One region of the Limnobaculum zhutongyuii genome, then DNA from elsewhere that is predicted to be linked to it. Evidence: riboswitches for the same ligand, from Rfam matches in the RefSeq annotation. Region 1 holds a riboswitch; each other region holds the start of a gene.

Region 1 (2,268 bases):
TACCCATTCCCGATCACAATGTCTGGTTATCAGTAAATGTAGCCATATCTAAATGTGTAACCAGCCATTAACTAGCGTGCAAATCTGTCCACCAATCCATGGCTCATCATGAATAAAACGAACGCTAACCAAACCTTTTCGATGTAGTTGGGTACCTTGTTGAACCTGATACCCCAGTGACGTCGATCCGCCGTCGGGAAAGTTATTGGTCTTCAGCAAACGGGCTAAGCACGCATTAGCGCTGCCGGTTACTGGATCCTCAACCAATTTATCTAATTCAACCAGAAACGCTCGCATTTCATAATCAGCAGGAACACCAGATGAATAGGCACCATAAACCACCACACCATCAACATGGCAAGCAACTTGCAGCTTTTTAATCATGGCTTGATCTGGCGTCATTGTCAGGCAGGCTTGAGCGTTTGGCATACGTACCATAAGCCAACGAATGCCCATGTCGGCAATCACCGGTATGGTATTTGTTTCAATAACTGCAGGTTGAAAATGGGTTATTAACAGTTCCCTTTCCTCAACAGTCAATGTTTGAAACGTTACCGTAGGTGCGACGAACGCTAGTGTTCTTTCAGGTAAGATATTAACAGCAACCAGACCAACGCCACATTCTTGCATAACAATCCCCGGCTGTTTGGTCACCAACCCGGACTCCAATAATGCATGGGCCGTACCCAATGTAGGATGTCCGGCAAAGGGCAACTCTTTTTCAGGGGTAAAAATGCGCACCAAATAATCTGCAGCTGGATTAGTCGGTTTGAAAACAAATGTCGTTTCCGAAAGATTAGTCCAGCGAGCGAGTGAAAGCATCTGCATTTCAGTTAACCCCTCCGCCTCCAGGATCACCGCCAAGGGATTGCCCTGCAATGGCGAGGTGGTAAATACATCTACCTGTTTGTAGGCGCGTGGCGTCACATTATCTCTTCTTAGCATTTTCCATAATCCGCTATATATCAGGCTTGATGATAGCTCTGTTAAATGACCTACATCAACTTATCAATCTGTATATATTTCCTCCCCTATTTAGCGTGGTTTATGAATCCACGTGATATCGCTTATATTCGGCCCGAACCTCCTGCAATGATTAAACTGATCGCTTACGTCCCCTCTATTTACGGCCATCTGGATGGAACAGTAGTGGTGGTTTCACCGGGCAGAAGACGGTGCTGGAGTATTTGATTAAGCCGCTGAATAAGGTGGAGGAAGCGTTACGGGAGCGTTAATGATATCCCGACAAATCCTTGATCCTTTTGTCCAATCGTCTAATATGTAACTTCGACTCGGGGTGCCCTGTGCAACATGTACAGCGGCTGAGATATCACCCGTATTACCTGATCTGGATTATGCCAGCGTAGGGAAGTCACGGTATCCCACCGGTACTGCCTTCTTTAACGCCGGTTGGGAGCTTTATGAATTCATCTCACAACCTTCAACCCTTTCCCGGTTCCGCTGCGGCCCACTGGCTGACGCAACTGCGAACCACTTCCCCTTTAGTTCATTGCCTGACAAATCAGGTGGTACAAAATTTTACCGCCAATGTTCTGCTGGCTTTAGGAACCTCACCGGCAATGGTGGTGGCCCGACAGGAGGCCGGAGATTTTAGTGCTATTGCCAGCGGGCTTTTGATCAATGTGGGCACCCTGAACGAAACTCAGGCAGAAGCGATGTTGCTGGCGGTGGAATCAGCTAATCGCGCCAATGTTCCCTGGGTTTTGGATCCGGTAGCGGTCGGAGGATTGAGCTATCGTACTGACTTCGCCCATCAATTATTGACCATGAAACCTGCGGCTATTCGCGGTAATGCTTCTGAAATTATGGCGCTGGCCGGTTTGAGTTCAGCGGGTCGCGGCGTTGACAGTACCGACGATTCTTTAGCTGCGTTACCGGCTGCGATTGAGTTAGCCAACGGTAGCGGTGCTATCGTTGCGGTGACCGGCGCTATTGACTATGTAACCGATGGTCAAACCTGTTATGCCTTGCCTTTTGGCGATCCGTTAATGACCCGAGTGGTTGGAACAGGTTGTGCATTGTCCGCCGTGGTGGCTGCATTTTTATCGCTGGATAAAGAGAAGACTCTTGAGCTGGTTGCCAGCGCCTGCATGGTAATGGCCCTTTGCGGTGGCGTTGCCGCCAGTGAATCTGCCGGGCCGGGGAGTTTTGTTCCCCGTTTTCTTGATCTGCTTTATCAACTGCAACCAGAACATCTGATGGGTAAAACACTATGAGAATTAATGCATTAACTATTGCCGGTACCGA
Region 2 (2,268 bases), 750 kb from region 1:
GCCTGCTGTTGCACTTGCATTGATCGTGGGGCTGGCCATCGGTGAAATATGCTACATGGAGAAAGGCGTACAAAAATTCGGCTCCCTGATACAGCGTGGATTGGCTCGAATTATTCCCGTACGTAACCATAGTATGACGCCGGAACTTTACACCCAAAACTTTACCGCATTAATCGTTCTGTTTTGTGCTGGTGGCACAGGTATCGTCGGTGCGCTCACCGAAGGGATGACGGGTAACTACCAACTGCTGGTGGTTAAATCCATTCTGGATATCTTCACCGCCATGATTTTTGCCACCTCCATGGGGGCGGCCGTCATGTCTATCGCGATTCCTCAGCTTTTGGTTCAGGGTGGGCTCTATTTTTCTGCTCGCTTAATTATGCCGTATATGACAGAGATTACGCTGGGGGATTTCTCCGCCTGCGGAGGTATTATTATGATTGCGGTTGGATTACGCATCGCTCAGATAAAAACCTTTGCCGTCGTCAATTTCTTACCCGCTTTAATCATTATTATCCCTATATCTTTGTACTGGCATAAATTTATGGGCTAATAACAGACATCACCGGAAGGAGGGTAATAAACCGCTCTCTCCGGGTTCTGTATTTATGATTTTTTCACTCACCAACGGATAGTCGATAATCGTAATAAATAAGTTAGTATTCACTCCCAATCATAATCCCCTTCCCCATGGGCAAAACAGACTCTACAATGTGCCCTTCTCAACGGGGTGCAGTAAAGCTGAGAATGTGTTTATCGTGTGCAATCACACCAGACCATACCCGTCGAACCTGATCCGGTTAATCCCGGCGGAGGGATTTGAGAGTCTGTTCAGTTTTTTCATCTGCCCACTGAATAGCTTAAATTACTCAAAGACCTTTGTTTCCGACTGATATTTTTTAGGGGAGTACAAAGTGTTTAAAAAACTCATTACCGCAATCGGACTTCTTGTCATCTGTCCGCTACTGGCCAATGGGGCGGAAAACCGCCCAACGCTGACGGTTTATACCTATGACTCTTTTGCCTCTGACTGGGGCCCTGGCCCAAAGATTAAAAAAGCCTTCGAAGCACAGTGTCAATGTGAATTAAAGCTGGTTCCGCTGGCTGATGGCGTCTCATTGCTTAACCGCTTAAAGATGGAAGGTAAAAAAAGTACCGCAGATATGGTTCTGGGTTTAGATAACAACTTGCTGGTTGCCGCAAAGCAATCAGGCCTGTTCGTCCCGCACAAGCTGGATGTAAATGCCCACTCACTCACCTTACCGGGCGGCTGGAAAGACGATACGTTTATCCCTTATGACTATGGCTATTTCGCCTTTGTCTACAATACAGAAAAGCTAAAGACGCCGCCTAAAAGCCTGAATGAGTTAATTGAAAGCCCGGAAAAATGGCGAGTCATCTATCAGGATCCACGCACCAGCACACCGGGACTTGGTCTACTGTTGTGGATGCAAAAAGTCTACGGCGATAAGGCTCCACAGGCCTGGCAAAAACTGGCGAAGAAAACGGTTACCGTAACCAAAGGCTGGAGTGATGCCTATGGTCTGTTCCTTAAAGGCGAGGCGGATTTAGTCCTCAGCTATACCACTTCTCCGGCCTACCACGTGATTGAAGAGAAAGATAATCGCTATGTCGCAGCCAGCTTTAGTGAAGGTCACTATATGCAGGTTGAAGTTGCCGGTCTGCTGGCGAATAGCAAACAGCCTGAATTGGCGGCTAAATTTATGGCCTTTATGATGACGCCTGCATTCCAACAGGAAATTCCAACCACTAACTGGATGTATCCGGTTATCGATATCCCACTACCGGAAGCGTTTACTCAAACAGCGAAACCAACAGCAACGCTGGAGTTTAGCCCAGAAGATGTAGCACAACACCGCAGTTCATGGATTCAGGCATGGCAAAACGCCGTCAGCCGCTAATTCCCTGCTGGCTCTGGCCGGGTTTGATTGCCGCAACGCTGATCCTCAGCGTTGCGTTCGCGGCGTTTGCGGCGCTGTGGTTTTACTCTCCCACCGGAGATATCCGACAACTATTGAACGATAGCTACCTGTGGCATGTGGTACGCTTCACCTTCTGGCAGGCATTTCTGTCAGTATTGGTATCATTAATACCGGCTATTTTTGTTGCCCGGGCACTCTATCGCCGACGTTTTGTTGGCAGAACGCTGATGTTACGCCTGTGCGCAATGACGCTGGTATTACCGGTGCTGGTCGCCGTGTTTGGTTTACTTAGCGTATATGGCCAACGAGGCTGGCTGGCTAATTT
Region 3 (2,268 bases), 140 kb from region 1:
GCACACCGGCATGGATAGTGAAGTAGTCGACGCCTTGCTCTGCTTGTTCTATTAGCGTGTCTTTAAATACTTCCCAGTTGAGGTTTTCAGCTATACCGTTTACTTTTTCCAGCGCCTGATAAATGGGTACGGTACCAATAGGAACTGGGCTATTGCGGATAATCCATTCACGAGTTTCATGAATATAGCGTCCGGTAGAAAGGTCCATTACCGTATCCGCTCCCCAGCGGGTAGACCAAACCAGTTTTTCTACTTCTTCTTCAATCGATGAAGTTAACGCTGAGTTACCAATGTTAGCATTCACTTTCACCAGAAAGTTTCGACCGATGATCATCGGTTCTGATTCCGGATGGTTGATATTCAGAGGAATAATCGCCCTGCCAGCCGCCACTTCATCACGAACAAATTCGGGAGTGATATTGTCCGGCAATACGGCTCCAAAGTTTTGTCCGGGATGTTGCTGTTTTAATACATCGGTACGAATACGTTCCCGTCCCATATTTTCTCGGATGGCAATAAACTCCATTTCCGGCGTTACGATCCCCGCTCTGGCGTAATGTAACTGGGTAACTCGTTTGCCGGGCTTCGCTTTGCGAGGGGCGGGAAGATGGGTGTAACGCAGGTGGTCTAAACCTTCGTCGGCCAATCTCTTTTGGATAAAGTGTGAACTGACCTGGGGCAAAGGCTCAGAATCACCACGTTGTTCGATCCAATTTTTTCGCAAAGCAGGTAACCCTTGTCGAACATCCAGCGTTGCTTGAGGGTCGCCATAAGGGCCGGAAGTATCATAAACCGGTACCGGTTCATTATCCTGATATTCAGGCTCCTCTTTGCTACCGCCAATCAGCGTGGGTGATAGCTGAATTTCACGCATAGGCACGCGCAAATCCGCTTGTGAACCTTGTAGATAGATACGTTTAGAATCGGGAAAGGCGCTTCCCTGTAGCTGGTCAATAAATTGCTGCGCCTGAGCGCGTTGGGTTCTTCGGTTAGACATAGCAAACTCCTAATAAATTAAGGATTGCTTGTCCGGAGTTCGGAGAGGGAGTAATGATAAAGCCGAAAAGGAGGTCAATGATTTCAGTTTATCTGGATGATATTACTCTTGTTCCCTTCGCGGGTATTAGCCCGATCAGGTTCCGCGGATCCCGAATTAACGGTCTCAGCCTGTGTCACCAGGGTGGCACTAGGCACTCCGACAAGATTAATCACCAAAAGCGGTGATGCAACACAGTATAAGTAAGCTAACAAAAACCACAAGTGGGTTTTCGCGCCGGGTTTATACTCTAATGGTGTCAGTCACTAACACCACGTTTAGCTATTATTTTGAAGCAGCAGAAGAGTGATGACTCAGCCAGCTGTTGGTCGCTTCCTGAATCAGTTTATCTTCCAGAGAGAAGCGTCTTTCCAGTAGTTCACCAACGGTTGAAAGATCTTCATGCAGTTGTAATATGGTGTCTTCGTTGATGCCCTTTTCGACATAATTATCGTAGAACGCCATAATTTTTTGAGTGTTCTCTTCTAATCTCGGGTAGGCTTTTTGGCCAATAAGCAGATTTGGGCTGCTGGCCCCTTCTTCCTGGGTAATGACTTTGTCATAAATATGAAAATGGCAAGAAGAGGGGTAGTCCACCAAATGGTGTCCAAAATCGATTAGGGCTTTTTCATCGAGAGGAATATTTTTTTCTTTGTTTGGCTTAATACCAACAAGACGGTAATAAGTAACCAGTAGGTTTTTACGAGATTCTAACCACTGATCAATCAGTTTAATTTTGCCGCCCACGCGCTCGGCTAAGCTTTCAAGTTGGTTTAGCATAGTGTTTCCAGAGTGATGGCTGTTAGTAAAATAGCAAGTTAAAGTAATGTAAATCTATTGTTGTTAGATTGCCAGCAAATTAAGAGGTTGAGCAAAACGTTTATGGAACAACAACTACAAGGTAATGAATCCGGCTGGTGGCTACTGAGTCACGCCGGGAAATTATGGTTGCCAAAAGGTGAGGTGCCTTATGGTAGTGCCAATGATTTTGGTCTGTCGGGCGAAAAGGCGCATCGAATTGGTGAGTGGCAAAGTGAGTCCGTTTGGCTGGTATGTAAAGAGCGCTCAAGGGAGATGGCTTCAGTTCGGCAATTACTCAATGAAGATCGTGGATTGTTCCAGCTGGCAGGCAGAGCAGTTCAGTTAGAAGGGTTTTATCGGGCACATCAGTTCTGCGGGTATTGCGGTCATCCAATGTATGTCAGCGATCGGGAGTGGGCCTGCTTATGTAA

The links. A riboswitch is a leader RNA that binds a small molecule or an ion and turns the genes downstream of it on or off. The one in region 1 is predicted to bind thiamine pyrophosphate.
Region 2: linked by a shared signal. The riboswitch ahead of thiB (thiamine ABC transporter substrate binding subunit) and the one ahead of thiM (hydroxyethylthiazole kinase) in region 1 are both predicted to bind thiamine pyrophosphate.
Region 3: linked by a shared signal. The riboswitch ahead of thiC (phosphomethylpyrimidine synthase ThiC) and the one ahead of thiM (hydroxyethylthiazole kinase) in region 1 are both predicted to bind thiamine pyrophosphate.

The regions. Positions count from the first base shown of each region.
Region 1 is NZ_CP034752.1:3,864,726-3,866,993, reverse strand. Features, by position in the region: gene EKN56_RS17310 (PhzF family phenazine biosynthesis protein) at 49-945, opposite strand; partial or broken gene EKN56_RS21350 (secretion protein HlyD) at 1,048-1,235, shown strand; TPP riboswitch at 1,284-1,387, shown strand; gene thiM (hydroxyethylthiazole kinase) at 1,422-2,237, shown strand; gene thiD (bifunctional hydroxymethylpyrimidine kinase/phosphomethylpyrimidine kinase) at 2,234-2,268, shown strand, end outside.
Region 2 is NZ_CP034752.1:3,119,193-3,121,460, forward strand. Features, by position in the region: gene EKN56_RS14040 (DUF554 domain-containing protein) at 1-553, shown strand, start outside; TPP riboswitch at 717-836, shown strand; gene thiB (thiamine ABC transporter substrate binding subunit) at 915-1,922, shown strand; gene thiP (thiamine/thiamine pyrophosphate ABC transporter permease ThiP) at 1,898-2,268, shown strand, end outside.
Region 3 is NZ_CP034752.1:4,006,837-4,009,104, reverse strand. Features, by position in the region: gene thiC (phosphomethylpyrimidine synthase ThiC) at 1-997, opposite strand, end outside; TPP riboswitch at 1,093-1,208, opposite strand; gene rsd (sigma D regulator) at 1,322-1,816, opposite strand; partial or broken gene nudC (NAD(+) diphosphatase) at 1,919-2,268, shown strand, end outside.